DNA from 3 places in the Alloalcanivorax sp. genome. Region 3 is predicted to be linked to each of the others. Evidence: predicted binding sites of a transcription regulator. Region 3 holds the regulator's gene; each other region holds the start of a gene.
What was found. Region 3 encodes LexA, which represses DNA repair genes until DNA is damaged. Its sites were predicted from a motif close to TACTGTNTANNTANACAGTA; they were not measured.

Region 1 (10,464 bases), on a different contig from region 3:
GGTCGAGCACGTCGCGAACCTGTTTCTTGACGCCGGAGAGCGTCAGCCGCACGCCGCGCAGGCCCAGGTCACGGCGCAGGGTGGCCAGGGTGTCGGCGCCGGTGGCGTCCATGGCGTTCATCGCCGAGGCGCAGATCAGCACCACCCGGATCTCCGGTTCGGCGCGCAGTCGCTCGCGGATAAAGCGGTCCAGCAGCGGCGCGGTGATGTAGGTCAGCGAAGCGTCCATGCGCAGCGCCAGCACCCCCGGCGCCACCGGCGGCAGGCCGTGCAGGGCACGGTCGCGCAGGGTGCCGGCGGCGTGCAGGCCCAGCTCGATCAGGCGCGGGTGCGAGCGGCGGTACAGGAAGAACAGGATCGACAGCAGGAAGCCGGTGAGTACCCCCCAGTGCAGGTAGGGCACCGAGGCCAGCGTAACCAGGAAGGTGGCGAGGCCGACCAGGCCGTCGTCCACCGAGGCCCGCCACAGGCGGACAAAGGCCATCGGGTCAAGCAGCCCGAATACCGGCACGATAATGATCGCCGCCAGGATCGCCCGGGGCAGGTGTTGCAGGTAGCCGGTGAAAAACAGCAAACACAGCAGGGTGCAGAGGGCCGCGAACAGCGCCGACCAACCGCTGGTGGCGCCCACATAGCGATTCAGCGCGGTACGGGAAAACGAGCCGCTTACCGGGAAGGCGCCGCTCAGGCCGCTGGCCACCTTGGCCAGCCCCTGGCCGACCAGCTCCTGGTTCTGATTCCACAGCCGCCCGTCCGGCGACGGCAGCGACCGGGCGCTGGACATCGCCTCGGTGAAGCTGATCAGCGCGATGATCACCGCCGCCGGCAACAGCGAGCGATGCTGCTCCATGGTCAGGGCGTCGGGCCACTGCAGCACCGGCAGGCCCGAGGGGACGGTCCCCACCACGTCGCCGCCCAGCGCCTGAAAGCCCAGCCAGGCGCTGAGTGCGATGCCCAGCACGCACACCAGCAGGACGCCGGGAAAGCGCGGCAGGGTACGCTTCTGCAGCCATAACAGCAGTAAGGCGCTGGGCCCGAACACCAGGGTCCATAACCAGGCGGCGTCGGGGTGCAGGCCGTGGTCGGCCAGTTGTCTGAGCGCCGGGAGCAGTCCCTCACCGGAGAGGCCCAGCAGGGCGGGCAGCTGCGACACCAGAATGATCAGCGCGGCGGCGTTCAGAAAGCCGGTGATCACCGCGTTGGAGACGAAGTTGGCGATCACGCCGAGCCGCAGCGCGCCGAGCAGGAACTGGATAACGCCGGCGTAGAGGGCGAGCCAGATCGCCAGGGTCACCCAGTGCGGGCTCTCCGGCTCCGCCATCGGCGCCAGGGCCGCGTAGGTGAGCAGGCTGGTCAGCGCCACCGGACCCACCGCCAGCAGTGAAGACGACCCCCAGAGAATGCCGATGATGCCGGGCAGCAGGGCGGCATAGAGACCGGTGATCGGCGGCATCCCGGCGAGGGTGGCGTAGGCGATCGCCTGCGGAATCAGCACCAGACCCACGGTGATACCCGCGACCGCGTCCTTGCGCAGCGCCGGCCCGGTGGGACGGGGCCATTGCAGGAAGGGCAACACAGCTTGGATCCAGGACGTCATTAAAAAAAGCTCCGCAGGCCGCTCGCCGGGGCGCCTGGACGCGGTGAGCGTCGGCGCGGCAGGAAAATTTAATGGTACTAAATTATTTTTGCCGCTTGAAGCGCGAGCAGGGTCCGGAAACAAAAAAACCCGGGCGGGGCCCGGGTTTTTCGGTGTTGGTGGAGGCGGGGGGGATCGAACCCCCGTCCGCCAGCAATCCGCCTGTAGATCTACATGCTTAGTCGTGTCTATTGATTTAAGTGGCTGCGGCCCGACAGACAGGGCGCAGTCACCGAGTCCCTAAAGGTTTTAACAGCGCCATCCGGGACGGACTTTGCTGCGAGCCTGTGTAGCGATGCTCGCCTCACTTCCCCACAGGCTGGGTCGTTTGGCGATAAGCAGGGTTTAAGCTGCTAGTGCGTAAGTATCGTCGTTTGCGATTACTTTAATGTGCCACAAGGTATTTACGAGCATTGCGACGCTACTCGACATGCACCACAGGTTTCTTTACCGGCGTCGAATCCATGTCGCCCCCTGTTGCGGTCATTGTAGGAGATGGGGACGCGGAAGTCGAAGACAAGAGGGTGGTGTTTTTCGCTATAACAGTGCTTTACAAATATTGTCCGACAATCAAACCGGCTGATATGGGTTTGTCACATTGAGGGTGCATCATCGGGGCTGTGTCGCAGTGGATGCGACCACAATGAGCCATTCATTGAGGAGTGGAAACGATGAAGACGATCAACCATCTTTGGGCGCCGGTGGCGGCGCACCCGCTGCTGGCCCGGACCCTGCAACTGGTGCTGACTCTGGCCCTGTACGCCGGCGGTGCTTACGCGGTCGCTCTGGTGAGCGGCGACGCGCGCATCCCGCTGGTGCTGTACGCGGTGTACTTCCTGCCCGCGGTGCTGCGGTCCTGGTTGCAGTTCTACTGGCGCCTGCGTGATGACGTGAAGTCGCTGGGCGGACACCGCGGCAAGACCAACAAGGCGCTCTAGGGCGCCTCGAACGGACGCTTCCGCCGGCTCAGCGCTGGCGGAGGATGCGCTGTTTCTGCCGTTTCCAGTCGCGCTCGCGTTCGGTGGCGCGCTTGTCGAACTTCTGTTTGCCCTTGGCCAGGGCGATGTCCAGTTTCACCAGGCCGCGCTTCCAGTGCAGGTTCACCGGCACGCAGGTGAAGCCGTCCTTTTGCACGCCACTGAACAGCCGCGCCAGCTCCTTGCGGTGCAGCAGCAGCTTGCGGGTGCGCTGGGGGTCCGGCACGGAGTGGGTGCTGGCGGTGGGCAGGGGCTCTATCCGGGCGCCGAACAGGAACGCCTCGCCCTCCTTGAGCATCACGTAGGATTCGGTCAGGTTGCCCTTGCCCTCACGCAGCGCCTTCACCTCCCAGCCTTGCAACGACAGGCCGGCCTCGAAGAATTGTTCCAGGTGATAGTCGAAGCGCGCTTTGCGGTTTTGCGCAATGGCGTTCGGAGACGATTGTTTTTTCGGTTTGCCCATGGGGCGGCGATTATAGAGAGTGGCCGCGGCCCTGGCGAGGGCCGTGGCACTTGTTTCTGCGCCCGGGCGGGTAAGCGGTTACGTACCCGCGCTTGAGCGGCCTGGCGAAAATCAAGACAATGGCCCGATTGCGTCGAGGGGTAAGTTGCCGATGAAGAAGGAATACAAGCCGGTCCACGGTATGTGGACCAGCCGGTGGGTCTTTATTCTCGCCGCCACGGGCTCCGCCGTGGGATTGGGTAATATCTGGCGGTTTCCCTACATCACCGGGGAGTACGGCGGTGGCGCCTTCGTGGTGCTTTATCTGCTCTGCATCGCCCTGATGGGGATTCCGATCATGGTGGCGGAAGTGATGCTCGGCCGCCGTGGCGGCCTGAGCCCGATCCACACCATGTCGAAGCTGGCGGAGCAGAGCAAGGTGACGCGCCGCTGGGCGGGCATCGGTTACCTGGGCGCGTTGTCGGGCTTTTTGATCCTGTCTTTCTATTCCGCGGTGGCCAGCTGGGCGCTGATCTATGTCTGGGAAGCGGCCCAGGGCGTGTTCCAGGGCATCACGGCGGTGCAGTCCAAGGCGCACTACGAGGACATGCTGGCCAATCCCTGGCTGCTGCTGGGCTCTCACACCCTGTTCATGGTGATCACCATGGGCGTGGTGGCGCTGGGCGTGAAACAGGGCCTGGAGCGCGCCGTGCGCGTGCTGATGCCGGTGCTGTTCGCGCTGCTGGTGGTGCTGATCGGCTATGCCTCCACCACGCCGGGTTTCGCCGAAGGCGTGGGTTTCCTGTTCGCGTTCGATTTCTCCAAGCTGTCCGGCGAGGCGGTGATCGTGGCGCTGGGCCAGGCGTTTTTCACCCTGAGCCTGGGGATGGGCGCGATCATGGCCTACGGCGCTTACATGCCCCGCGAGATCAAGGACAAGAGCGGCCGTTCTCGGCCGGTGTCCATTGTCTCCTCGGTGGTCACCATCGCCGTGCTGGACACCCTGGTGGCGCTGGGCGCCGGCCTGGCCATGTTCCCGCTGCTGTTCACCGGCGGTCTGGAAGTCGGCCAGGGGCCGGGCATGATGTTCGTGACCCTGCCGCTGGCGTTCGGGCAGATGCCCGGCGGGCTGCTGTTCGGCACCCTGTTCTTCGTGCTGGTGGTGTGCGCGGCCTGGAGCTCCTCGATTTCCCTGGGCGAGCCGATGGCCGCCTGGCTGGTGGAGCGCGGTCTGGGGCGCGGCACGGCGGCGCTGGCGGTGGGTCTGGCGGCCTGGCTGCTGGGCGTCGGTTCGGTGCTTTCCTTCAACGTCTGGAAGGAGCATGAATTCCTGGTCGGCACCTTCTTCGACAATATCGAGTTCCTGTCCACCAGCGTCATGCTGCCGCTGGGCGGGCTGTTGATCGCCATCTTCGCCGGCTGGGTGATGAAGGAGACCCATGCCCGCAAGGAGCTGGCGATGAAGAGCTTCCCGCTCTATCTGATCTGGCGGGCGCTGGTGCGGGTGGTATCGCCGACGGCGGTGATCGCCCTGTTTATCTACTCCCTCTGGTCGGTGCTGGCGGCGGACGACGGCAGCGCCGAGGCCGGCGCCGACGGCGACCCGGTGGAACAAACCGCGCCCGCTGACCAGGAGACACGCTGATGGCCACGGATCGGCTGCATGTGGAGGTGGTCTACGCGCTGCCCGAGAAGCAGCGGCTGATCGCGCTGGACGTGCCCGTCGGGACCACCATGCTGGAGGCGGCCCGTGAGTCGGGCATCGCCGAGCATTTCGAGGGGCTGGATCTGGAGCGGGCCGCCATGGGCGTGTTCGGCAAGGCGGAGCCGGCGCCGGCGCAGCGGGTGCTGATGGACGGTGAGCGTGTGGAAATCTACCGGCCGCTGAAGATCGACCCCAAGGCGGCGCGCAAGGCCCGCGCGCAGCGGGCCGGCAAGGACTAGCTGCGCGGGATCGGTACCGAGGTGGCGTCCGGGGTGGTCTGGGTGCCCGGGTCCGGGGCCGGATCGTTGAGCGGCTCCGGATCGACCACGTTGTCTTCCTTGCGATCGCGGGCGCGCTGCTCCAGCTCCCGGTCGCGCCGGCCGGAGGTGCGCTCACGCACGTTTTCCACCGGCTCGCCGTCGTAGTGGCTGTACTGGCCCCCTTCGAAGAACACCACGATCTGCTGTTCCACGGTTTCCGCGTTACCGGTCTGGTAATGCAGTAAATAGAACCAGGTGTCCGGCGTGAACGGGTCGGTCAGCGTTGGCGGACCGAGCACGAAACGCACCTGTTCCGGCGTCATTCCCGGCTCCAGGTCGGCGAGCATCTCCCCGGTAACCACGTTACCCTGAGGAATATCAATACGATATACCCCCGGGAAGCGCAGGGAACTGCAACCGGCCAGCAGGACGGTCAATAACAGCGATAGTGCAATGAACCTTGGCATGGTGTTTCGACTTGGCATAATGTTCGGGCGATAATACAGACTTGGCAACAGGGGACAAGGTTCCCGAGAGAACCGGACATCCTCCACGGCGGCATACGGAGCAAAGACATTGGATAATCAGGATCTTAGAAAAGCGGGTCTGAAGGTGACCCTGCCGCGGATGAAAATTCTGCAGCAGCTGGAATCCTCCGAAGAACGCCATCTCAGCGCCGAGGACATCTACAAGGCTTTAATGGATACCGGCGAGGACGTGGGCCTGGCCACGGTTTACCGGGTGCTGACCCAGTTCGAGCAGGCCGGCATCGTGCTGCGCCACAATTTCGAGGGCGGCTCCGCCGTGTTCGAGCTGGCCGATGAAGAGCACCACGACCATATGGTGTGCATGGAGACCGGCGAAGTGGTGGAGTTCATGGACGAAGAGATCGAAAACCGCCAGCACATGATCGCCGAGAAGCACGGCTACGAAATCGTCGATCACTCCCTGGTTCTCTACGTCAAACCGAAGGGCAAAAAGCGCTGACAGAGGCGCCGGGCCCCCTCTCTAGGCCACCCGCTGACCCTTGTCCAGCATCTCGCGGGCATGGGTGAGGGTGGACTCCGTAATTTCCACGCCGCCCAGCATGCGGGCCACTTCCTCCACCCTGGCCCCGGTATCCAGGCTCTGGATGCGGGTGTGGGTGGTGTCCTTGCCCTGAATCTTGTGCACCTGCCAGTGCTGGTGCCCCTGGGCGGCGACCTGCGGCTGGTGAGTGATGCACAGCACCTGGGCGTGCTCGCCCAGTTCGCGCAGCAGGCGGCCGACGATCTCCGCCACGCCACCGCCGACCCCCACGTCCACCTCGTCGAAGACCAGGCTGGGCACGGTCAGGTTGCGCGCGCAGATCACCTGAATCGCCAGGCTCACCCGCGACAGCTCGCCGCCGGACGCCACCTTGGCCAGGGCCCGTAGCGGCTGCCCCGGGTTGGCGGAAAAGCGGAACTCCACCTCTTCCAGGCCGTCCGGCCCGGGTTTGCTCTCTTCCAGCACGGTTTCCAGGCGCGCCGCCTTCATGCCCAGCGCCTTGAGCTGCTTCTGGATTTGCTGGGTCAGGCGGGTGCCGGCCTCCCGGCGGCGCCGGCCCAGGGCGCGGGCGCTTTCCATATAGGTTTCGCGGGCCGTCTGCTCGGCGGCGGCGAGCGCTTCCAGATGCTCGTCGAAATGCTCCAGGGTGTTCGCTTCCTCGGCCAGCTTGCGGTGGTGCTCAATCAGTTCCTCGGGGCGCAGGCGGTGTTTGCGCGCCAGCGTGTAGGTCTGGTCGAGCCGTTCTTCCACCTGGCTGAGACGCTGCGGGTCCAGATCCAGCTTTTCCAGGTAATGGCGCAGGTCGTCGGCGGCGGCCTCCACCTGCAGGCGGGCGGATTCCACCGTGTCGAAAACCGTGGCCAGGGCGTCGTCGCTGCGGCGCGCCTCCTCCACCCAGTGGCTGACCTGGCCGAGCTGATCGTTGCAGGTGCCCTCGTCGCCGTCGTAAAGGGCGGTGACCGCCTGCTGGCAGAGCCGTATCAGCGCTTCCGCGTTGCCCAGGCGCTGCTGCTCCTGTTCCAGTTCCGGCAGCTCCCCTTCGCTGAGCGCCAGGGCGTCCAGCTCCTCGAGCTGAAAACGCAGCAGTTCCTGCCGCTCGGTTTGCTCGCGGGCGCCGGCCAGTGCCTGGTCGTGGGCGCGGCGGGCCTTCTGCCAGGCGCGCCAGTGCTCGCGCACCTGCTCCGCCTGGGCGCCGGCCTCGGCGAAGTTGTCCAGTAACTGGCGGTGGGTTTCCTTGCGCAGCAGCGCCTGGTGCTCATGCTGGCTGTGGATGCTGATCAGCATCTCGCCGAGCTCCCGGACCTCGGTGAGCGGCGTGGGGGTGCCGTTGATGTAAGCCCGCGAGCGGCCGTCCGCGCGCACCGTGCGGCGCAGCAGGCACTCGTTGCCGTTGTCCAGTTCCCGCTCGCCCAGCCAGGCCCGGGCCGCCGGGTTGTCGGCCACATCGAAGGTGGTGAGTACTTCCGCGCGGTCGCAGCCGGGGCGCACCACGGCGCTGTCGGCCCGTTCACCCAGGGTCAACGACAGAGCGTCGATGATCACCGACTTGCCGGCGCCGGTCTCGCCGCTGATCACGGTAAGGCCGGGCTCGGGCTCCAGCTCGAGCTGGTCGACGGTGGCGAAGTGGCGAACACTGAGGTGCGTGAACATGGACTGTCCTTTTGGCCAGTAGTGAGTCGATATTAGGCGATTCCGGCGGCCAGTGTAAGCCCCGTTTCTGGACGACGGTGCGTCGGTGTGCGGAGAATGGCCCTTCCGTGGTTATACTGAGGCTTCATCACGGGTAATAGAAGTATGGCCAAGTTGGAATTGAACGAACGCAAACAACGGTTGCTGATGGCGCTGGTGGAGCGCCACATCCGCCACGGCCAGCCGGTGGGCTCCAAGACCCTGGCCACCGGCAGCGGCCTGGCGGTCAGCCCGGCCACCATCCGTAACCTGATGGCGGAACTGGAAGACATGGGGTTGCTGGCCAGCCCCCATACCTCCGCCGGCCGGGTGCCCACCGAACGCGGCTACCGGCTTTACGTGGACACCCTGTTGGCGTCCAGCACCATGGAGCGCCCGGATAACGCCCGCCTGCGCGACGAGCTGCGCCAGATGCTGGCACCGGACCAGTCGCCCGAGGCGCTGGTCTCCCAGGCCTCGCGCAGCCTGGCGGAACTGACCCGCATGGCGGGCCTGGTGGCGGTGCCGCGCCGTGACGTGACCACCCTGCGGCAGGTGGAGTTTCTGCCCCTTTCCGGCCAGCGGGTGCTGGTGGTGCTGGTGGTCAACCGCTCCGAGGTGCAGAACCGCATTATCCAGACCAGCCGGGACTACACCGAGGTGGAGCTGCGCCAGGCCGCCAACTACATCAACAAGACCTACGCCGGCTGCGACCTGGACAATATCTGCGAGGGGCTGCTGAGCACCATGGACGCGGACCGCGCGCAGATGGACGTGCTCATGCAGGCGACCATGGACATCGCCGGCAAGGCGCTGCGCCAGGACCGCAAGGACTCCGATTACGTGGTGTCCGGGGAATCCAATCTGCTGGAAGGCGGCCAGATGGACAGCATCGAGAAGGTCCGCGATCTGTTCGACGCGTTCAACCGCAAGCGCGACATCCTGCATTTGCTGGAACGCAGCATGAAAGCGGACGGCGTGCAGATCTTCATCGGCCGCGAGTCCGGCTACCAGCCGTTCGAGGAGTACTCCCTGGTCTCCGCCCCCTACAAGGTCGACAACGGCCCGGTGGGCGTCCTGGCGGTGGTCGGCCCCACCCGCATGGACTACGAGAAGGTGATTCCCACCGTGGACATCACCGCCCGCATCCTCTCCGCCGCGCTTACCCAACTCTGAGAACAGTTAAGAGTTAACAGTGAACAGTTAATAGCGAAGACCCCGCGGGCCGCCGGCTGCGGGCCTGTCGGAGGGCCGAGTGCCCTCGAAAAGCCGGCGCGGGCACGGCCTTTGCGAGGCACCACGCTCGCCCGCGCACTATTAACTATTCACTGTTAACTGTTCACTGCCTCCCCTTCTTCCCTTGAATCCGGCGCTGCCGTTCCCATATCTTTGCCCGCTTTCCCAGAATTCGGGACGTGTGGAGTGGATATGAGCGAACAGGACAAGCAACAACAGAACGAACAACAGGCTGAGGCCCGGGACGAGCAGGTTGCCCGCGAGGAGCACCAGGACGCGCCCGAGGCGGAGCCCGTGGCCGGGGACGTGGAGTCCGCGGCGGAGCAGGCTTCGGAGCCGGAACAGCCGTCCGTGGAGGAAGAGCTGGTGCAAACGCAGGAACGGCTCGCCAAGGTGGAGAAGGCGCTGGCCGAGGCCGATATCCGGGCCCAGGCCGAGATGCAGAACGTGCGCCGCCGCGCCGAGCGGGACGTGGAAAGCGCCCACAAGTTCGCGCTGGAAAAGTTCGCCGGTGACATCCTCACCGTGGCGGACAGCCTGGAACGGGGTCTGGCGACCCTGGACCCGCAGGACGAAGCGCTGAAGCCGGCCCGTGAAGGGCTGGAGCTCACCCTGAAGGTGCTGCTCGATGTGTTCGCCAAGTACAACCTGGAACAGATCGACCCGCAGGGCGAGCCGTTCAATCCGGAGCACCACGAAGCCATGACCATGATTCCGGCCCCCGATGTGGAGCCCAACTCCGTGGTCGAGGTGTTGGAAAAAGGCTACCAACTCAACGGCCGTCTGATCCGTCCGGCCCGGGTGGTGGTCAGCAAGGCCTGAGAGCGCCTGCCAAGGGCTCTTGAAAAGAACACGCCAGCCGCCATATAGCTGGCAAGTCAAACAGTTTCAGCCGTCCGGGCGGTCATTCGAGGCCCGGACCGTGTGAAGGAGAAGGAATCGTTATGGGTAAGATTATCGGTATTGACCTGGGTACCACCAACAGCTGTGTCGCTGTTATGGAAGGGGACAAAACCAAGGTTATCGAGAACGCCGAGGGCGCGCGCACGACGCCGTCCATCATCGCCTACACCGAGGACAACGAAGTCCTCGTCGGCCAGGCGGCCAAGCGTCAGGCGGTCACCAACCCGACCAACACCCTGTACGCGGTGAAGCGTCTGATCGGCCGTCGTTTCGAGGACGAAGTGGTCCAGAAGGACATCAAAATGGTGCCCTACACGATCACCAAGGCCGACAACGGCGACGCCTGGGTGGAAGTGAAAGGCGAGAAGATGGCGCCGCCGCAGATCTCCGCGCAGGTCCTCAAGAAAATGAAGAAGACCGCGGAAGACTATCTCGGTGAAGAAGTCACCGAGGCGGTGATCACCGTGCCCGCCTACTTCAACGATTCCCAGCGCCAGGCCACCAAGGACGCCGGCCGCATCGCCGGTCTCGAGGTCAAGCGGATCATCAACGAGCCCACCGCCGCGGCCCTGGCCTATGGCCTGGACAAGAAAGGCGGTGATCGCACC
Region 2 (10,464 bases), on a different contig from region 3:
CCCGTATTTCCAGAGGTCGGACTGGCGCCCTAGCGTGGCGGTTCCCTCATCAAGGAAGGAGAGAACCATGAAGGTAGCAACGATCACAGCGACTTCCCTGGCGCTGGCTTCGCTGGCGGCGGGCGTCGCCGCCAATCAGACCGGTCGCGACGTGGATGACGCGGAGACCATGCAGAACACCCAGAGCATGGATCATATGGAGGACCAGGCGTCCAACGTGCAGACCGGCGAAGAGCGCCGGAACGCTCGGGACGTGCTCAACGAGTCCGAGAAAGTGCTGCAAAACATGAAGCGCGAGGACGGTATGGACGCCGCGCTGGAGCAGGCCAAGGGTGTGTTTCTGGTGCCCGATTTCGGGCGTGGCGCCTTTGTGTTCGGTGGCCGCGGCGGCCAGGGCGTGGTGCTGGCCAAGGACGGCGGTGACTGGAACGGTCCGGCGTTCTTTAACTTCGGCGCGGTCAGTGCCGGTGCCCAGGGCGGTGTCGCCGCCGGCGAGGTGGCGATGCTGCTGATGACCGATAAGGCGGTGGCGTCCTTCAAGCAGGACCACAACTTCGCGCTCAACGCGGACGCCGGCCTGACGCTTGTCGACTGGTCCAAGGTGGCCCAGGGCAGCTACGGCAAGGGCGACGTGCTGTTCTGGAGCAGCACCGAAGGCCTGTTCGCCGGCGGTGCCATCAGCGTCAGCGATGTCTTCAGTGACGATGAAGCCAACCAGGAATACTACACCCGCGCCACCAGCGCGGAGGCGATCCTGGAAGGTGAAGTGGAAGACGATAGCGAAGACGCCGACGCGTTGAAGACCCGGTTGCCCTGAACGACAGCGGCGACACTCAAAGGCGCATAATCAGAGGCGCATAAAAAGCCCCGCCGGATGGCGGGGCTTTTTTGTGGACGCCGGCTGCCGGGCTCAGGGCGTCATCACCACCTTGATGCAGCCGTCCTGCTTGGCGTTGAAATCCGCGTAGGCATTGGCGGCGTCGTTCAGTCCGTAGCGGTGGGTGATGATGAAGGACGGGTCGATGTTGCCCAGCTCGATGGTCTGTAACAGGGCGGGCATATAGGCCTGCATATGGGTCTGGCCGCTTTTCAGTGACAGCCCCTTGTTCATCAGGCCGTTGAAGGCGACGCCGTCCATGCTGTCGGTGTAGACGCCGGGAATCGACAATTGCCCGCCCTTGCGGCAGCTCTGAATCATCTGATTGAGGGCGGTGGGGCGGTTGGGTTCGCCGGAGTCGCTGTCCCGGCGCTGGTATTCCGGGTCGCCGGCGCCGTGGGCCTCGGCGCCCACCGCGTCGATGCAGCTGTCCGGCCCGTAGCCCCGGGTCATCTCCATCAGGCGCTGGTAGGGGTCGTCTTTCTCGAAGTTGATCACCTCCGCCTGGGATTGCGTTTCCGCCAGGGCGAGCCGCTCGGGAACGCGGTCGATGGCGATCACCCGGCCGGCGCCGAGCATCCAGGCGCTGCGGATGGCGAACTGACCCACCGGGCCGCAGCCCCACACCGCCACCGTGTCACCGGCGCTGATGTCGCAATTGGCGGCGGCCATGTAGCCGGTGGGGTAGATGTCCGACAGGAACAGCAGTTGCTCGTCCTTCATGTCGGATGCCACTTTCAGCGGTCCCACATCGGCGTGGGGCACGCGCACGTATTCCGCCTGGCCGCCGGGGATGTCGCCCAGAAGATGAGAGTAGCCGAACAGGGCGGCCGGGGAGTGCCCCATGGCCTGGGCGGCGTCGTCGGCGTTGGGGTTGCTGGTCTCGCACAGCGAATACAGGCGTTTGTCGCAGAAGAAACAGTGGCCGCAGGCGATCGTGAACGGCACCACCACGCGGTCGCCTTTTTTCAGGTTGCGCACCTCCTTGCCGACCTCGACCACTTCGCCCATGAATTCGTGGCCGAGCACGTCGCCGGGCTCCATGGCGGGCATCAGGCCGTTATAGAGATGCAGGTCGGACCCGCAAATGGCGGTGGCGGTGACTTTGAGAATGGCGTCGCCGGGGTCCTGGATCCGTGGGTCGGGGACAGTGTCCACGCGCACGTCGTGGGTACCGTGCCAGGTAAGAGCTTTCATAGCGCCTCCTTTGCCGGCCGCCGGCACGGCGCCGGCGGTTCCTTGGGTGAAGGGCCAAGCTAGTCCGTGCGCTGGCGGTTGCCTATAGGGCGTTCCCCGTGGCCGGGCAGGGGAAAACCCGTAACCGGCGGCGTGGCCGCTTCCGTGGCGAACAGGTACAGCTTCACCACTTCCGCCACCGAGCCGGCGCCCATCTTGTGCATCATATGGGCGCGGTGCAGTTCCACGGTTTTCGGCGAAATCGACAGGGCCTCGGCGATGCCCTTGTTGGACAGCCCCGAGACCACCGCCTCGAGGGTTTCCCGCTCACGCGGGGTGAGCCGGGCCAGGCGTTGGCGCAGCGCCAAGCGGGCGCTCTGACGGGCTTTGCGGCGCCGGTCCCGGGCCACCGCCTGTTGCACGGTGTCGATCAGGGTGTCGTCGTCGGTGGGGTTGGCGAGGAAGTCCTCGGCGCCGGCGCGCATTGCCCCGACCGCCGCGCTGACCCGGGGGCTGTCGCCCAGGAACACCACCGACAGGGTGGAGCCGGTGTCGCTCAGACGCTGCTGGGTGCGCACCCCGGCCATCCCCGGGGTGCGCAGGGTCACCAGTACGCAGCCGGGCCGGTCATCCGTGAGACGCAGCAGTAGATCGTCGCTGTCCCGGTAGCCCCGGCAGGGCAGGTAGGCGCGGCGCATCAACCGGTCCAGGCGGTCGCGGGCGCCCGGGTCCTCGTCCACCAGGTGCACGACGCTGTCCAGGGCGGCGCCTGGCGTGGTGCCTTTCGGCGTGGCGTCCGCCGCCGTTGAATCTTCCTTTGCGGTTGTCACGGTAGTGCTCCTTCACTAGCGTCGGTGCCCCGGGGATAGCACAGCCGCCGCCGGCTTGGAAGGTGGTCGCGTAGCGGGCGCTGGGAAGCCCGCGCCAAGTCGTCCATCATGGAGGCGCTAATAACAGGCTTTGGCGAGGTAAGGCGCATGCAAGGACTGGCGGATCGAGCCCGGGAGTTAGGCAAGATTTTACAACAGCGGCGGTTTTCCGTGGTCACGGCGGAGTCCTGCACCGGCGGCGGCATCGCCCGCCTGCTCACCGACGAGCCGGGGGCCTCGAGCTGGTTCGAGCGCGGCTTCGTGACCTATTCCAACCTGTCCAAGGAAGAAATGCTGGGCGTGCCGCGTTCCCTTCTGGAGACCCACGGCGCGGTCAGCGAAGAGGTGGTGCTGGCCATGGCCCGGGGCGCGCTGGCGCACTCCAACGGCGACGTCAGCATCTCGGTGAGCGGCGTGGCCGGTCCGGACGGCGGCACCGCCGAGAAGCCGGTGGGCACGGTGTGGATCGGCTGGGGTCTGGGCGAGGACATCGCCGAGGCGCAGCACTTCCTGTTCCCCGGCGACCGCGACGAGGTGCGTAACCGCAGCATGCTGGCGGCCCTGGAGGGGTTGATCGAGCGCCTGTGAGGCGCGTGGATTTGTTCCTCCGCGGGGACGTGTATCATGGCCGCCATCGTCACGCCCGCGGCGGGGGTTGCACCCCGCACAAACACTGCCCATAATGCTGTCCAGAAAGACAGTGCTGGCCATCGGGTCAGTTTCTGTGCCAATGGATGGAATCGGAGAGGGGTTCACAAATGAGCGACAAGAGTAAGGCACTGTCGGCGGCGCTGTCCCAGATCGAGCGCCAGTTCGGTAAAGGTTCGGTGATGCGCATGGGCGACCGGAAGCGCGAGCCCATGCCCGCCATTTCCACCGGCTCCCTGGGCCTGGATATCGCCCTGGGCATCGGCGGCCTGCCGAAGGGCCGGATCGTCGAAATCTATGGCCCGGAGTCCTCCGGTAAGACCACGCTGACCCTGAGCGTGATCGCCCAGGCGCAGAAGCAGGGCGCCACCTGTGCGTTCGTTGACGCGGAGCACGCCCTGGACCCGGATTACGCTGAAAAACTCGGCGTTAACGTGGACGACCTGCTGGTGTCCCAGCCGGACACCGGCGAGCAGGCGCTGGAAATCACCGACATGCTGGTGCGTTCCGGCGCCGTCAACGTGGTGATCGTGGACTCCGTGGCGGCCCTGGTGCCGAAGGCGGAAATCGAAGGCGAGATGGGCGACGCCCACGTCGGCCTGCAGGCCCGCCTGATGAGCCAGGCACTGCGCAAGATCACCGGTAACGTGAAAAACGCCAACTGCCTGGTGATGTTCGTCAACCAGATCCGCATGAAGATCGGTGTGATGTTCGGCAACCCGGAAACCACCACCGGCGGCAACGCCCTCAAGTTCTACTCCTCCGTGCGCCTGGACATCCGTCGTATCGGCGCGGTGAAGCAGGGCGACGAAGTCACCGGTAACGAAACCCGGGTGAAGGTGGTCAAGAACAAGGTGGCGCCGCCGTTCAAGCAGGCGGAATTCCAGATTCTCTACGGCCAGGGCAGCAATCAGCTGGGCGAAGTGCTGGACCTGGGCGTTCAGCAGGGTCTGGTGGACAAGTCCGGCGCCTGGTACGCCTACCAGGGCGACAAGATCGGCCAGGGCAAGCAGAACGCCTGCGACTATCTGGCCGAGCACCCGGACGTGGCCCAGGCCATCGAGAAGGAAATCCGTGCCCGCCTGCTGAATGTGGTCACCCCCGCCAGCGAGGAAGCGGCGGTGGCCGAGGGCGACGAGGCGCAAGACGGCAAGGATGACTGAACGGCGCCGGCGACAGCGGGGCCCCGAAGACGGCCCCGCCGACCCTTCAGAGTTACGCCAGTATGCGGTGAAGATGCTGGCGCGCCGGGACCACGGCCGTGCCGAGTTGCGCGTCAAGATGGCGCGCAAGTTCGGCGACAGCGAGGCGCTGGACGCGGCGCTGGACTGGTGCCAGGAACACGAATTTCTGAATGACCGGCGCTTCGCCGGTTTTTTTGTGCGTTCGCGGATCGAGCGCGGCCAGGGCCCGTTGCGCATCCGCTCCGAGCTTCAGCAGCGCGGCCTTCCGGAGGCCCTGGTCAAGGAGGCCCTGGAACAGGCCGAGTGTGACTGGTTTGCCCTGGCCCGCGAGACCCACGCCCGGCGCTTCCGCCGGCCGCCGGCGGACCGCAAGGAAAAAGCCCGCCAGTTGCGCTTTCTGCAGTCCCGGGGCTTCGACGCGGAGCAGAGCTTCAACGCGCTGGATCTGGCCGGGGAAGAAGACCTCGACTGATCCGGTGCGCCTCGTCACTTTATTCCCCCGCCGGACAGGTCATAATGCTTTCCCTTTCTGACAGGTAACGGGGAATCGACGTGGAATACCTGAGCGACCCCTGGCTGGTGGCGGCCTTGCTGGGTTCCGGCGTGATCGCCGGTTTTATCAATACCCTCGCCGGCGGCGGCGGGCTGCTGATTCTGCCGCTGCTAATGCTGACCGGCATGGGGCCGGCCCTGGCCAACGGCACCATGCGCGTGGGCGTCTTGATCCAGTGTCTTGAGGGCGCCCGCCAATTCCATCGCCATGGCTCCATGCCGGTGGCGGCGTTGCCGGGCATCATGGTGCCGACCCTGGCCGGCGCCTTGCTCGGCACTCTGGCCGCGTCCTTCCTGCCGACCACCATTCTGGAACCGGTATTGCTGACCACCCTGGTGGTGATGGCGGTGGTGATGGTGCTGAAACCGTCCACGCTGGTGGCCGGGCCCGACGAGGCGCCCCGCGCTCTGGCCAGCACTCCGGCGGCCTGGGCCGGGCTGTTCGTGACCGGGGCCTACGGCGGCTTCGCCCAGGCCGGGGTGGGCTTCTTGCTGATCGCGGTGCTGGCGGGCCAGCTGCGTTACGACCTGGTGCGCACCAACGGCCTGAAGCTGGCGATCACCGGCGGCTTCACCATTCTCGCCCTGGGTATTTTCGTGTGGCGGGATCAGGTCGCCTGGCTGCCGGGCCTGCTGGTCGCCGCCGGCACCCTGCTGGGCGTGCGGCTGGGCGTGGGCTTCGCCCACAAGGTGTCCCAGCGTGTGCTGAAGTGGATTCTGCTGGTGATGGTGGTGACGGTCTGCGCGGCGGCGGCGTTCAAGTAAGTGGCGCGCCGGGCCGGCGCGCCTTCCCCATCGCAACCGCCCTTTGACAACGCTATACTTTGCTCCCCATTTCCCTGTCTAAAGTAGTTGCTTGCGTATGAAGAGCGCTGAGATTCGCCAGGCCTTTCTCGATTACTTCGCCCGCCAGGGCCACGCCGTGGTGGCGTCGTCCTCGCTGGTGCCGGAGAACGATCCCACCCTGCTGTTCACCAATGCGGGGATGAACCAGTTCAAGGATGTGTTCCTCGGCCGCGACAAGCGCGATTACACCCGCGCCACCAGCTCGCAGCGCTGCGTGCGTGCCGGCGGCAAGCACAACGACCTGGAAAACGTGGGCTACACCGCCCGCCACCACACCTTCTTCGAAATGCTGGGTAACTTCAGCTTCGGCGATTACTTCAAGCGCGACGCCATCCGCTTCGCCTGGGAGTTCCTCACCGGTGAGCTGGGGCTGCCGCCGGAGAAGCTGTGGGTGACGGTGCATGTGTCCGACGACGAAGCGGCGGACATCTGGCTCAAGGAAATGGGCGTCAGCGCCGAGCGCTTCTCGCGTCTGGATGAAGACAACTTCTGGCAGATGGGCGACACCGGCCCCTGCGGCCCCAGCTCCGAGATCTTCTACGACCACGGCGCCGACGTGCCCGGCGGCCCGCCGGGCTCCGAGGACGGCGACCTGGACCGCTACATTGAGATCTGGAACCTGGTGTTCATGCAGTACGACCGCCAGGACGACGGCGAGTTGAAGCCGCTGCCCAAGCCCAGCGTGGACACCGGCATGGGCCTGGAACGTATCGCCGCGGTGCAGCAGGGCGTGCATTCCAATTATGAGATCGACCTGTTCCAGGCGCTGCTCAAGGCCGCCGCCCGGGCCACCGGCTGCGACGACCTGGAAAACAAATCCCTGCGGGTGATCGCCGACCATATCCGCTCGGCCAGTTTCCTGATCACCGACGGTGTGGTGCCGTCCAACGAGGGGCGCGGCTATGTGCTGCGCCGTATCATCCGCCGCGCCCTGCGTCACGGTCACCAGCTGGGCCAGGACAAGCCGTTCTTCCACACCCTGGTGGCGGCGCTGGTGGCGCAGATGGGCGACGCCTACCCCGAGCTGCGCCGTGAGCAGGCGCGGGTGGAGAAGGCCCTGCTGGCCGAGGAAGAGCAGTTCGGCCGCACCCTGGCCGCCGGCATGAAAGTGCTGGAAGGCGCCATGGCCGACCTGCAGGGCGACGAGCTGCCCGGCCGGGTGGTGTTCGCTCTGTACGACACTCATGGCTTCCCGCCCGACCTGACCGCCGACGTCGCCCGTGAGCGCGGCCTGTCCGTGGACATGGACGGCTTCGACCAGGAAATGCAGGCGCAGCGTGAGCGCGCCCGGGGCGCCGGCGCCTTCGCCAACGATTACAGCGACCGGCTCAACATTGAGGCGGTCACCGACTTCTCCGGTTACGAGAAACATCAGGATCAGGCCGAGGTGGAAGGCCTCTACCGCGACGGCGCCGCCGTGGACAGCCTGGAAGCCGGGGACACCGGCATGGTGCTGCTCAAGCGCACGCCGTTCTACGCCGAGTCCGGCGGCCAGGTGGGCGACCGGGGCGTGCTCGTCGCCGGCGACGCCCGCTTCAACGTGGAAGACACCCGCAAGCGCGGCCAGGCGCACATCCACGTGGGCACCGTGAGCAGCGGCACCCTGAAAGTGGGCGACAAGGTGGACGCCTATGTGGATGTGGAGCGCCGCCGCGCCATCATGCGCCACCACTCCGCCACCCATTTGCTGCACGCCGCCCTGCGCCGCGTGCTGGGCGACCATGTGCAGCAGAAAGGCTCGCTGGTGGCGCCGGACTACCTGCGCTTTGACTTCGCCCACGGCGAAGCCCTGAGTGCCGAGCAGCGCGAAGAGATCGAGACCCTGGTCAACCGTCAGATTCTCGAGAACGCGGCGGTGACCACCGAGTTGATGGATATGGAAGCGGCCAAGGACGCCGGCGCCATGGCCCTGTTCGGAGAGAAATACGACAGCGAAGTGCGGGTGCTGACCATGGGCAGCGACGGCTTCTCCAAGGAGCTGTGCGGCGGTACCCATGTGCAGCGGACCGGCGACATCGGCCTGTTCAAGATCACCCTGGAAACCTCCGCCGCCGCCGGCGTGCGCCGCATCGAAGCGGTCACCGGCGAGTACGCGCTGGCGCGGGTGCGCCAGCAAGAGCAGGCGCTGGGCGAAATCGCCGCGACCCTGAGAAGCGGGCCGGAGCAGGCCGCCGAACGGGTCGGCGCCCAGACCCGCCGGGTGCGGGAACTGGAAAAAGAGATTGAACGACTCAAGCAGAAACTCGCGTCCGGCGCCGGTGGCGACCTGACGGCCGAGGCCCGTGATGTCCAGGGCGTGAAGGTGCTGGCCACCAGCGTCGATGGCGCCGACGCCAAAACGCTGCGCGTCACCATGGACAAGGTGAAGGACAAACTGGGCTCCGGCGTGATCCTCCTGGCCGCCGCCGAAGGCGACAAGGTGTCGCTGGTGGCCGGTGTCACCAAGGACCTCACCGACCGGGTCAAGGCCGGTGATTTGATGAAACACGTTGCCGGGCAGGTCGGTGGCAAAGGCGGCGGCCGGCCGGATATGGCGCAGGGCGGCGGCAGCGACGCGGCGGCTCTGCCGGCGGCGTTGGAGAGTGCGTATCGGTGGGTGGCGGAGCAGCTCTGACCACCCTCACATGAAAATCAGGGGCGCAAATGCTATGCTTGCGCGCCTCTTTTGGCAGAAACCAAGTCACTATGGCTCTAATTGTCCAGAAATACGGCGGCACCTCGGTAGGCACCGTCGAACGCATTCAGGCCGTCGCCGAACGGGTGGCGCGCTTCCGGGAACGTGGTGATCAGGTGGTCGTGGTGGTCTCCGCCATGAGCGGTGAAACCAACCGCCTGATCGAATTGGCCAACGGCGTGCACGACAACCCGCCGGCGCGGGAGATGGACGTGCTGGTCTCCACCGGCGAGCAGGTCACCATCGCGCTGCTGTCCATGGCGCTGCAGAAGCTCAACGTGGGCGCCCGTTCCTACACCGGCGGCCAGGTCGCCATCCGCACCGACAACACCCACTCCAAGGCCCGCATTGAAGAGATCGACGACCGCAAGATGCGCGCCGATCTCGACGCCGGCCGGGTGTGCGTGGTGGCCGGCTTCCAGGGCATCGACCAGGACGGCAACATCACCACCCTGGGCCGGGGCGGCTCGGACACCACCGCGGTGGCCCTGGCGGCGGCGCTGAAAGCCGACGAGTGCCAGATCTACACCGATGTGGACGGGGTTTACACCACCGACCCGCGGGTCGTGGACACCGCCCGCCGTCTGGACAGCATCACCTTCGAGGAAATGCTGGAAATGGCCAGCCTGGGTTCCAAGGTGTTGCAGATTCGTTCGGTGGAATTCGCCGGCAAATACAACGTGCCGCTGCGCGTACTGTCCAGTTTTCAAGAGGGCCCGGGCACCCTCATTACCGTCGACGACGAGGTGGATATGGAAAAGCCGGTTATCTCTGGCATCGCTTTTACCCGTGACGAAGCAAAGATCACCGTACGCGGCGCGCCGGACACTCCGGGCATTGCCTTCAAGATTCTCGGGCCGGTCAGCGACGCCAACATTGAAGTGGACATGATCGTGCAGAACGTGGGCGCCGACGGCGCCACCGACTTCACGTTCACCGTGCACCGCAACGATTTCGCCAAAGCCAAGGAGGCCCTCAAGCAGGCCGCCGAGGAACTGGGCAACCCGGAAATCATCGGTGACGACAAGATCGCCAAAATCTCCCTGGTGGGTGTCGGCATGCGCTCCCACGCCGGTGTCGCCAGCAAGATGTTCCAGACGCTGGCCGCCGAGGGCGTGAACATCACCATGATCTCCACCTCCGAGATTAAAGTCTCCGTGGTGGTGGCCGAGAAATACCTCGAATTGGCGGTGCGTGCGTTGCATCAGGCCTTCGAGCTGGACCAGCCGGCGGCGTGATGCCGGAGCCCGCCCGGTGATTGCATTCACGGGGCGGGCGTGGCTAGTCTCTAGGGAGACTTTCCTAATCTGATGCGGCATAATGCCGGCCTCGCTCACCAGGGAGCCGGGCCGTCCGCATGATGGAACACAAGGATGACGGGTCCTCTCACACCTGGTGTGCGGGAACGCGCTCACTGAACAATCTGATGGACCCAGGAGGGATTTTCCATGCTGATACTTACGCGTCGCGTCGGCGAGACGTTGATGGTCGGCGACGATGTCACCGTCACCGTGCTTGGCGTCAAAGGCAACCAGGTCCGCATCGGTGTTAACGCCCCGAAGGAAGTCGCGGTGCACCGCGAAGAGATCTACCAGCGGATTCAACACGAAAAAAGCAGCGACACCGGCGAGAATGCCT
Region 3 (10,464 bases):
GGCTTGAGGAAGGCCGGCTCACGGTGTCGGGCGTGCCGGAGCAGTTCACCCTGACCTCCAGGGTGCGCATCCATCCGGAGAGCAACACCGCCCTGGAAGGGCTGTACCGCTCCAACGGCATGTACTGCACCCAGTGCGAAGCGGAAGGCTTCCGCCGCATCACCTTTTTCCCGGACCGGCCGGACGTGCTCAGCCGGTTCACCACCACCATCCACGCCGACCGGGCCGCCTATCCGCTGTTGCTCTCCAACGGTAACCCGGTGGACGGCGGCGACGAGGACGGTGGCCGCCACTTCGCCACCTGGGACGACCCCTTCCCCAAGCCCTGCTATCTGTTCGCGCTGGTGGCCGGCGATCTGGCCTGCCTGGAAGACAGCTTCCGCACCGCCTCCGGCCGGAACGTGGCGCTGCGCCTGTACGCCGAGCACCGCGATCTGGACAAGCTGGGCCACGCCATGGATTCCCTGAAGCGGGCCATGGCCTGGGACGAGCAGGTGTTCGGCCGCGAGTACGACCTGGATATCTTCCAGGTGGTGGCGGTCAGCCACTTCAACATGGGCGCCATGGAAAACAAGGGCCTGAACATCTTCAACACCTCCTGCGTGCTGGCCCATCCGGCCACCACCACGGACGCCGGCTTCGAGCGGGTGGAATCGGTGGTCGCCCATGAGTACTTCCACAACTGGAGCGGCAACCGGGTGACCTGCCGGGACTGGTTCCAGCTCAGCCTCAAGGAAGGCTTCACGGTGTTCCGTGACCAGGAATTCTCCTCGGACATGAACTCCCGCGCGGTGACCCGGGTGGAGAACGTGGATTTCCTGGTCAACCATCAGTTTCCGGAAGACCAGGGCCCCATGGCGCACCCGGTGCGGCCCTCGGAATATCAGAAGATCGACAACTTCTACACCCTCACCGTCTACGAGAAAGGCTCGGAAATCGTGCGCATGCAGCACGAGCTGCTGGGCGCGGAGGATTTCCGCCGCGCCAGCGATCTCTACTTCGAGCGGTTCGACGGCCAGGCGGTGACCTGCGACGACTTCGTCGCCTGCATGGAAGAGGTGTCCGGCCTGGACCTGAGCCAGTTCAAGCGCTGGTACAGCCAGGCGGGCACGCCGCTGGTGACCGCCTCCGACCGTTTCGCCGACGGCGAATACCAGCTCACGCTGCGCCAGGAAACGCCGCCCACCCCGGGGCAGAGCGACAAGCAGCCGCTGATGATTCCGGTCAAGCTGGCGCTGCTCGACGGCCAGGGCCGCGCGCTGCCGCTGGACGACAGCGGCGCCACCGAAACCGTGGTGATCCTGCGTGACGGCGAGCAGACCTTCCGTTTCCCGGTGGCCACGGACCGCATCCCGACGCCGTCGCTGCTGCGCGGCTTCTCGGCGCCGGTGTCGCTGCGCTACCCGTTCAAGGAAGCGCAGCTGATCACGCTGCTGGCCCACGACAGCGACGGCTTCTGCCGCTGGGACGCGGCGCAGCGGCTCTATTTCGCCGCCCTGGCGCGGATCATCGACGACGGCGAGGACGCCGCCGCGCAGCTCGACCGGCTCACCCCGGTGCTGGAGCAGGTGATCCAGCGCGCCGGTGAAGACCCGGCGGAGGCCGCGCTGCTGCTCACCCTGCCCACCGAAACCGCGGTCGGCGACCGGCACACGCCGTTGCGCCCGCAGGCCGTGCACGACGCCCTCAGCGCCCTGCGCGCCGGCCTCGGCGAGGCCCTGGCGGCGTCCTGGTGGCGTCTGGTGGAGGAACTGGCGGAACCGGAATACCGCGCCGACGGCGAGGCCATGGGCAAACGCCGTCTGCGTCAGGTGGCGCTGGCGTACCTGTCCGCCGCCGCCGGCGCCGGCCGTGGCGACCGCGACAAACTGGTGGCGCAACTGCAGGCCATGCTGGACACCCCGACCTGCATGACCGAGGAACTGGGCGCCCTGCGCGCCCTGGTGCACAACCAGCTGCCCGGTGCCGAGCCGGCGCTGGCGGCCTTCGCCCAGCACTGGCGCGACGAGGCCCTGGTGATGGATCAGTGGTTCGCGGTGCAGGCCACCGTGCCCGGCGCCGATACCGTGGCGCGGGCGGAGGGCCTGCTGGCCCACGATGCCTTTGAATGGACGCTGCCCAACCGGGTGCGCGCCGTGGTCGGCACCCTGGTCAACGGCAACCCGTCCGCGTTCCACGCGCCGGACGGCAGCGGCTATGCGTTCTTCGCTCGGGCGCTGAAAAAGCTCGACGGCATCAACCCGCAGATCGCCGCGCGGCTGGCCAACGGCGCCGCCCGCCTGCAGCGCCTGGAGCCGGCCCTGGCCGAGCAGCTGAGCGCCGCCCTGCGCGAGCTGCGTCCCGCCGCTTCCGCCAACCTGGCCGAGGTCCTCGACCGCATCCTGTAACGTGGTCCCGGCTCCCGGTATAATCCGCGCCGCCAACCGAGGAGCCGCCACCCATGCTTTACCAGCTTGCCCGTCCCGCCCTGTTCGCCCTGTCCGGGGAGCAGGCCCACGACCTGACCCTCGCCGCGCTGCGCCGGGGCGCCGGCAGGCTCTATCCGGCGCGGGTGCCGGCGCGGCCGGTGCGGGTGATGGGGCTGGATTTCCCCAACCCGGTGGGGCTGGCGGCGGGCCTGGATAAGAACGGCGACTGCATCGACGGCCTGGCGGCGCTGGGCTTCGGCAGCATCGAGGTGGGCACCGTCACCCCGCGCCCGCAGCCGGGCAACCCCAAGCCCCGCCTGTTCCGGCTGCCGCCGGCCGGGGCGCTGATCAACCGCATGGGGTTTAACAACCACGGCGTTGACGCCCTGGTGAACAACGTGCGCGCGGCCCGTTTCCAGGGCGTGCTGGGCATCAACATCGGCAAGAACAAGGACACCCCGGCGGAGCAGGCGGTGGACGACTATCGGCTCTGCCAGGACAAGGTGCACGGCCTGGCCGGCTACCTGGTGGTCAACGTCTCCTCGCCGAACACCCCCGGCCTGCGCGACCTGCAGCACGGCGACGCCCTGGACCGCCTGCTCGGCACCCTGCGCGAGGCGCAGACCCGCCTGGATCAGCAGCGCGGCGTGACCGTGCCGCTGGTGATCAAGATCGCGCCGGACAACAGCGAAGAGGAACTGGCGGCCATGGCGGAGGCGTTCGTGCGCCACGGCATCGACGGCGTCTGCGTGGGCAACACCACCCTGGAACGGCCCGGCGTGGCGCACCTGCGCCACGGCGACGAGCAGGGCGGCCTGAGCGGCGCGCCCCTGAAGCCGATCGCCGACCGGGCCCTGGCCACCATGGCCAAGGCCCTGGACGGCCGCATTCCGATCATCGGGGTGGGCGGCATCAGCGGCGCCGGCGACGCCCTCGACAAGCGGCGTCTGGGCGCCTCGCTGGTGCAGGTCTATTCGGGCCTCATTTACCAGGGCCCCGGGCTGGTCGGGGACATTGTCCGCGCCTGGTAGGTTTTTAAAGGTGGCAAAAGAAAAGGGCCCGGGAGGGGCCCTGTGGGGTCGACGCGCGAAGCGCCGGCGCTGATCGAAAACAGGTTTTGTGCAATGTCCTCTTAACGCGAAATAACGATTAGGTGACGTCTTTCAAATTCTGGATGCCGGCCACGCCGACCATGCCTTGTACCTGATTCGTGCGGCCCTCGCGCCAACCGCTCATCCAGTGGGTGCGGGCCTGCAATGCGCCGAAGGGGCAAAAGTCCCTGGGCCTGCCTTGAAATCCGGCCAGGTACCCCCGGCTGTAAGCTCTTTCATCACGACTGCGTTTCTGTCTTTTCATAGACACGATCCTCTTGGCTTGTACGCCTGTTGGCTTATTCGCAGTGCCGCTTTGCCGATTGCGGCGACGGTCAGTAAGCTGCGGCCCCCCGGTCACCTTTTCGAAGGGCCACGCTTTGAGTATGTGAAAGGGGGAAGAGGGTGTCGAATAACATGTCGCCATAATGGTGGCGCCGTTTAAGCGTGTGACGAATAATGGTCCAACCGATGAATTTTTCATTTCCGTCTTTAAAACAGGCACTTGCAGGGCAAAACCCATGGATTTCGTAATTACCTGTCTGCCCGGCCTGGGCCCCTTGCTCGCCGACGAGCTCACCGAATTGGGCATCTCGGTAACAGATCCGGGTAACGCCCATGTGGGGATTCAGGGCCTGCAGCAGGACGCCCTGCGGGCCTGCCTGTGGTCGCGCCTGGCGGAGCGGGTGCTGGTGCCGCTGGCGGAACTGGACGTGACCCCGGACCAGGCGCCGGAGCGGCTGGCGGCGGCGGTGGACTGGCGGGCCCTGGTGCCGCCCGGCGTGGACCTGCATCTGAGCCTGGACCACGGCAAGGGCGTGCGCGGCGACAGCCGCGTCAGCGGCAAGCGGCTGCTGCGTGCCTTGCCGCCGGAGATCGGCCAGGCCCGGCGCGAGGAGGGCGCCTGCGCGGTGCGTGCCCGGCTGGACGAAAACAGCGCCCGCCTGTGGCTGGACCTGGCCGGCACGCCGCTGCACCGGCGTGGTTACCGGCTGGCCGGCGGCCGGGCGCCGCTGCGCGAGAATCTGGCGGCGGCGTTGCTGCGCGCCGGCGGCTGGCACCGCGAGGAGCGGCCGGCGGCGTTGCTGGACCCGTTCTGCGGCAGCGGCACCCTGGTGATCGAGGCGGCCTGGATGGCCGCCGGCGTGGCGCCCGGCGCGCTGCGCCGCGAGTACGGCTTCCAGGCCTGGCGCGGCTGCCGCAAGCCGCTCTGGGAAGAGGCCCTGCGCGAAGCCGCCGCCAGCCTGGAGGGCGGGCTCAAGGGCCTGCCGTCGCTGAAGGGCTTCGACGCCGACCCGGACACCATTCAGTACGCGCTGCACAACGCCGAGCGCGCCGGGGTGCGCCGGCGGGTGCATTTCGAGCGGCGCGAGCTGGGCGCCCTGCGCGGCCGTGATTTCGCCGACCAGGGGCTGCTGGCCACCAACCCGCCCTGGGGCGAACGGCTGGACGAGCAGACCAGCGCCGCCTGGCTGTACGCCGGCCTGGGCCGCATCCTCGGCGAGAAGGCGCCGGCCTGGACGGCGGTGATGCTGGGCGCGGACGTGGCCGCGCTGGACCGCTCCGGCATGGACATGACCCAGCAGTGGAAGGTGCGCAACGGCGCGTTGAACAATTTTATCCGCGTCAGCCGGCCGCGCCCGCCGGCGCCGCAGCCGCCGCTGCGGGTCGGCGACGCGCCCGGTTTCGAGCTGCCGGAACCGGCCATGCCGCTGTTCAACCGCCTGCGCAAGAACGGCAAGCACCTGCGCCGCTGGCTGGAGCGCGAGGACATTCAGGCCTACCGCCTCTACGACCGGGACCTGCCGGAATTCAACGTGGCGGTGGACGTGTACGGCGATCAGGCGCTGGTGCAGGAGTTCAAGGCGCCCAAGACCGTCGACGAGGACAAGGCGAAACAGCGCCGCCAGTGGGCGGTGAGCGCGGTGCGCGCGGCCCTGGGCGTGCACCGCGAGCAGGTGCACCTGCGCACCCGCGAGCGGCAGAAGGGCAACCGCCAGTACCAGAAGCTGGACGGCCAGGGCCAGTACCGGGTGGTGCGCGAGGGCCAGGCGCGCCTGCTGGTGAACCTGAACGACTATCTGGACACCGGCCTGTTCCTGGACCACCGCCCGCTGCGGCTGCGGCTCGCCGAGGAGTGCGCCGGCAAGCGCTTCCTCAACCTGTTCGCCTACACCGGCGCGGCCAGCGTGCAGGCGCTGGTGGGCGGCGCCCGCCGGGCGGTGACGGTGGACGCCTCGCGACGCTACCTGGACTGGGCGGCCTGCAATCTGGCGGTGAACGGCTTTTCCAGCGAGGCGCACCCGCTGGTGCGCGCCGACGCCATGGCCTGGCTGGAGGACTGCCAGGAGCAGTTCGACGTGGTGTTCTGCGATCCGCCCACCTTCTCCAACAACAAGTCCCGCCAGGACTTCGTGGTCCAGGAGCACCACGGCGAGCTGATCCGGCGCATCATGAAGCGCCTGGAGCCCGGCGGCGTGCTCTACTTTTCCTGCAACTTCCGCCGCTTCGAGCTGGAGGAAAGCATCGCCCGCTGGTATCAGGTGGAGGACCTGACCGCCTGGAGCCTGCCGGAGGACTTCCGCCGCAACAGCGCCATCCACCATTGCTACGCGATCCGACACGGAACCCTTTGATGACCGTCGTGCTATACACCACCCTGGGCTGCCACCTGTGCGACCAGGCCCGCGACCTGCTGCTCACCGTGAACCCGGAAATCGATATTCACGCGGTGGATATCGCCGAGGACGATACCCTTATCGCGGAGTACGGCGAGCGTATCCCGGTGCTGCGCCACGGCGACCGCGAGCTCGCCTGGCCGTTCGGGTTGCTCGACATTCAGGCGCTGCTTTCGGAGTAAAGATGGAAAAGATTACCGTTAAGAAACTCAACGGACGGCACGTGGAAAAGGTGCTGCTGCGGTCGGTGACGCTGTCGATCTGCATCGTGCAGGTGGAGATCGACGGCGTGAGCTACCACGTGGTGGACGAGAAAGGCCAGATCGTGCGCTTTAACGGCGCCGAGCACGCCAACAACGTGCTCGGCAAGATGACCACCGACAAGGCGGTGCTGGTGCACAACTCGCCCTACGCGGAAATGGCCGGCCAGCCCGAAGACGGCCCGCAACCGCCGCTGGAAGTCGACTTCAACTGGCGGGCAGAGAAAGCCTGAGAAAAGCGCGGGTATTGGCAAAGGTACGCGCCGCCAAGTCTGCTTCACTCTCGCCGCGCAGACCGGCGACGCGCCGCCCGATCCAGGGCAGATAGCAGGGCTCATTGCGGCGCTTGCGCGGTGGCTTCTCCGGCAGATCCCGGGGCAGCAGATAGGGCGCGTCGGTTTCCAGCAGCAGGCGGTCGCCGGGAATCTCCGGCACCAGCGCCGCCAGGGCGCAGCCGCGCCGCTCATCGCACACCCAGCCGGTGATGCCGATGTGGCAATCCAGATCCAGGTAGTCGAACAGGGCCTCGCGCTGATCGGTGAAGCAGTGCACCACGGCGGCGGGCAGCTTGTGCCGCCAGGCTTTCAGAATCGGCAGGAAACGGTGGTGGGCGTCGCGCTGATGCAGGAACACCGGCTTGCCGGCCTCGGCGGCCAGCGCCAGCTGTGCCTCGAAGGCGCTTTCCTGGTCGTCCCGGGGCGAGAAGTCGCGGTTGAAGTCCAGGCCCATCTCCCCGGCCGCCGCCACCTCGGGGTGCGCCAGCAGCCCGGCCAGCGCGTGGCCGGCCTCGGCGTCGAAAAAGCGGGCGTTGTGCGGGTGAATGCCGGCGGTGGCGAACAGGGCCGGGCCGGCGTCGGCCCATTGCCGGCACAGCGCCACGGCGGCTTCCGACTCCGGCACACTGGTGCCGGTGAGCAACATCAGGGCCACGCCGCTGTCGGCGGCGCGGGCCAGCACCTGCTCACTGTCTTCGGCGAACTGCTTGTCGCCAAGATTGACGCCGATGTCCGCCCAGCGCGGGCCGTGCTCCGGCATGCCGCTCATCCGTGGCTGGGCTGGGGTTGTCCAAGGCGCGCGTTGAGGCGCTCGCGCAGGTCTTCCACCCGGCGCCGGTTGGCGCCCAGGTCCCAGTAACCTATGCGCGAGGCGGAGCGCACGTCGATCAGACCGTCGTCGTGCACGTACAGGGTCACATCATCAACGAACCGCAGAATCCGGCTGGTGAAGCGGGCCTGAATGCGGGCCGGACCGATCCGCTCGTAGGCCACCCTGGGCAGGGTGTCGAGCACCTCTTCCAGCATCGCCAGGCTGTCGGCGCGGTTGCCGGCGCCGGGCAGCGGCGCCACCCGGTGGCGTTCGTCCTCGGCAAGGCTCGACACGCAGTTCGGCGCGGACGGGCAGGGGGCTAGCAAACGGGTGTCCGACATACGGTTCTGTCTCTCACTACTCTCGTTACTGGCGTCGTCGCCGGCGCCGGCGTTGCCCTGGCAGGCGGCCAGAGCGATGCCCAGCAACAGGGTCGCCAGAAGGCGGTTAACGGTGTCAATGCGCATTGGGATCACGGATCAGACCCACGAAAATACCCTCGATCATCAGCTCGTCGGCGGCCACGCGGATCGGCGCGTAGGCGTCGTTGGCCGGCAGCAGCGTGGCGCTGGAGCGGTTCAGTTTAAGGGTTTTCACCGTGACTTCATCGTCAATGCGCGCCACCACGATCTCGCCGGACCGGGCGGTCTGGCTTTTGCGAACCGCGATCAGGTCACCGTCGAAAATGCCGGCTTCGATCATGCTATCGCCCTGGACCTTGAGAAGATAGGTGGGGCGCTGGCGAAACAGCCCCTGGGGCACCGGCACGGTGCGCTCCACGTTTTCGATCGCCTCGATCGGGGTACCGGCGGCGACCTTGCCCACCACCGGCACCTCATCGCCCATCTCCAGGGCCAGATCGAGAAGCTGGATGCCCCGCGAGCGGTCGCCGTGCAGGCGGATGTAGCCCTTGCGCTCCAGGGCGCGCAGGTGGTCGGACGCGGCGTTCTTCGATTGAAAGCCCATGCGTTCGGCGATTTCAGCCCGGGTCGGGGCCATGCCGGTCTCCATCTGGGACGCACGAATGCAATCGAGAACCTGCTGTTGGCGTGCGGTTAATGCGATGCTCATGTCGGCCTCCTCGGGCACGGTTCCGCTGTTACGTACACTGATAATACGGACAGTGTAATATGTCCAGTGGTTTTTTGCACCGTACGAGTGAACAGGGCCTGTTCGGCGGTGGCAATCCGGGAAACGTTCGGGCTAGGATGAGGCCGCCATACACGGGGAAGAGGGGAGACATGAAGCACGCCCAATGGCAGGAATCGGATCACGCGCGGGTGGAGGCACTGCTTTCCGGCGTGCCGTTTTTCAACGAGGTGGCGCGTGACGACGCGGACCAGCGGGCGCTGCTTCTGGCGCGCACGGAAATCATCGAGGCCGGGCCCGGTGACCGGGTGATCCGCGCCGGGGAAGTGGAATCGTCACTGTACTTTCTGCTGCGCGGCCAGCTGGTGGTGCAGGGCGAGAGCGCCGACGGCGCACCCTCGGCGGTGCTGTATTACGTGTCCCCCGGCGAGGTGTTCGGCACCCTGTCCATGCTGCTGGGCACCGCCCGCAGCGCCACCATCCGCGTGGCGGACGCCGCCCGCGAGGCGGTGATGGCGAAGCTGGAATTCACCGATTTCGACCGCCCCGACTCGCCCTACACGCTGGCCACCCGGCTGGCGTTCTTCCATATGCTGGTGCATCAGATCCGCTGGGCGGTGGAAGTGCAGCGGATGCAGGCGCCGGACCAGGAGCTGGTGGCGGCGCTGCGTAAGGTGCCGATCTTCACCGGCCCCCGGGACAGCGACGAAGAGCTGGCCGCGCTCAAAACGCAAGCCCGCGAACTCGCCGGGCTGCTTTACAGGTGGAACACTAAGCCGCCCAGCGCCACTGGTAACGCCCAACTCACCTAATGGCACCCTGTGGGAGCGGGCCTTGCCCGCGAAAGGGCGCCGCCAGGCCGCCCGGCAGGATACCAGAGACCTTGTTGGCGGCTTCATAAAAGAGCCTCTGGGATCCTGCCGGGAGCTTTGCTCCCTTTCGCGGGCAAGGCCCGCTCCCACAGGGCCCGCTCCCACAAAGCTTGGCTCCCTGAAGCCTCAGAGGCTCCGATCCGGCTAGCTTTCCTTCTTGCGCTTGTCCATTTTCACGGCGAGCACGTCGCAGTGGGCGCCGGGCACCAGGCCGCGCGCGGTGGAGCCGAGCAGCAGGGCGAGGCCGCTGCGGGTGTGGCTGCCGACCACGATCAGATCGGCGCCGATGTCGTCGGCCTTGTCGAGGATGGTTTTTTCGATCGACCCCAGTTCCACATGGATGCGGCTTTCCGGAATCCGGTAGTGGCCGGCGTATTCCAGCGCCGTGTCGCGGGCCTGCTTGACCAGGCCGCTTTGCAGGTCGGTGACGTCCATCGGCACGTCGGCGCCGTAGGCCAGCGCCAGCGGTTCGATCACGTGGATCAGGTGTAATTCCCCGTCGGTGCCTTCCTGGACCCCCGCCGCACGGGACAGAACCTCGGCGGATTCGTCGCTGCAATCAATCGCCACCAGTACCTTTCGATAGGGTGAGGTCATGGTGTTCTCCCTTAACCGGCAGAGGTTGTTTTCAGTACCTTCACGCCGAGTATAGCCTTCTCGGCGGGCTCTGCCAGCCCACCGTGAAAGGCGCCGCGACGCCATGGCCGGCGCGGCCTGGAGGGCTTCCGGGCGGCGTCGCCGGCGACCCCGGTGCTTGACCGGACGATACCGGCGCTGTCTAAATAGGCGCCCGCCGGGGTCCGCAAAGGCCCCGGCCCGACCTCTGAGGCGTGTCCTGCCCGGCGAATTTTCACCGCCGTGGCGGTCAGGCCTCAGAGGTTTCTTATGACGCAGCTTCTCATGATCGGGTGAGCAACGAATGGGTAAATCCCTTGTAATCGTGGAATCGCCGGCCAAGGCCAAGACCATTAATCGCTATC

Region 1: the regulator LexA is predicted to act here: its motif matches at 7,701-7,720, upstream of recN (DNA repair protein RecN).
Region 2: the regulator LexA is predicted to act here: its motif matches at 3,606-3,625, upstream of recA (recombinase RecA).

Annotation. Positions count from the first base shown of each region.
Region 1 is NZ_CAXPXK010000033.1:62,163-72,626, reverse strand. Features, by position in the region: gene ACEQZD_RS04580 (SulP family inorganic anion transporter) at 1-1,597, opposite strand, end outside; RNA gene ssrA (transfer-messenger RNA) at 1,754-2,111, opposite strand; gene ACEQZD_RS04570 (hypothetical protein) at 2,308-2,574, shown strand; gene smpB (SsrA-binding protein SmpB) at 2,603-3,076, opposite strand; gene ACEQZD_RS04560 (sodium-dependent transporter) at 3,228-4,700, shown strand; gene ACEQZD_RS04555 (RnfH family protein) at 4,700-4,999, shown strand; gene ACEQZD_RS04550 (outer membrane protein assembly factor BamE) at 4,996-5,487, opposite strand; gene fur (ferric iron uptake transcriptional regulator) at 5,597-6,007, shown strand; gene recN (DNA repair protein RecN) at 6,029-7,699, opposite strand; gene hrcA (heat-inducible transcriptional repressor HrcA) at 7,844-8,893, shown strand; gene grpE (nucleotide exchange factor GrpE) at 9,146-9,775, shown strand; gene dnaK (molecular chaperone DnaK) at 9,898-10,464, shown strand, end outside.
Region 2 is NZ_CAXPXK010000047.1:295-10,758, reverse strand. Features, by position in the region: gene ACEQZD_RS06010 (lipid-binding SYLF domain-containing protein) at 68-817, shown strand; gene ACEQZD_RS06005 (zinc-dependent alcohol dehydrogenase) at 911-2,074, opposite strand; gene ACEQZD_RS06000 (response regulator transcription factor) at 2,134-2,883, opposite strand; gene ACEQZD_RS05995 (CinA family protein) at 3,031-3,510, shown strand; gene recA (recombinase RecA) at 3,681-4,733, shown strand; gene ACEQZD_RS05985 (regulatory protein RecX) at 4,726-5,226, shown strand; gene ACEQZD_RS05980 (sulfite exporter TauE/SafE family protein) at 5,307-6,071, shown strand; gene alaS (alanine--tRNA ligase) at 6,169-8,766, shown strand; gene ACEQZD_RS05970 (aspartate kinase) at 8,838-10,064, shown strand; gene csrA (carbon storage regulator CsrA) at 10,275-10,464, shown strand, end outside.
Region 3 is NZ_CAXPXK010000045.1:1,388-11,851, reverse strand. Features, by position in the region: gene pepN (aminopeptidase N) at 1-2,387, shown strand, start outside; gene ACEQZD_RS05880 (quinone-dependent dihydroorotate dehydrogenase) at 2,441-3,439, shown strand; gene rmf (ribosome modulation factor) at 3,558-3,764, opposite strand; gene rlmKL (bifunctional 23S rRNA (guanine(2069)-N(7))-methyltransferase RlmK/23S rRNA (guanine(2445)-N(2))-methyltransferase RlmL) at 4,021-6,135, shown strand; gene ACEQZD_RS05865 (glutaredoxin family protein) at 6,135-6,359, shown strand; gene ACEQZD_RS05860 (DUF6482 family protein) at 6,362-6,670, shown strand; gene ACEQZD_RS05855 (TatD family hydrolase) at 6,645-7,472, opposite strand; gene ACEQZD_RS05850 (DUF1499 domain-containing protein) at 7,478-7,990, opposite strand; gene lexA (transcriptional repressor LexA) at 7,980-8,594, opposite strand; gene ACEQZD_RS05840 (cyclic nucleotide-binding domain-containing protein) at 8,765-9,424, shown strand; gene ACEQZD_RS05835 (universal stress protein) at 9,629-10,081, opposite strand; partial or broken gene topA (type I DNA topoisomerase) at 10,404-10,464, shown strand, end outside.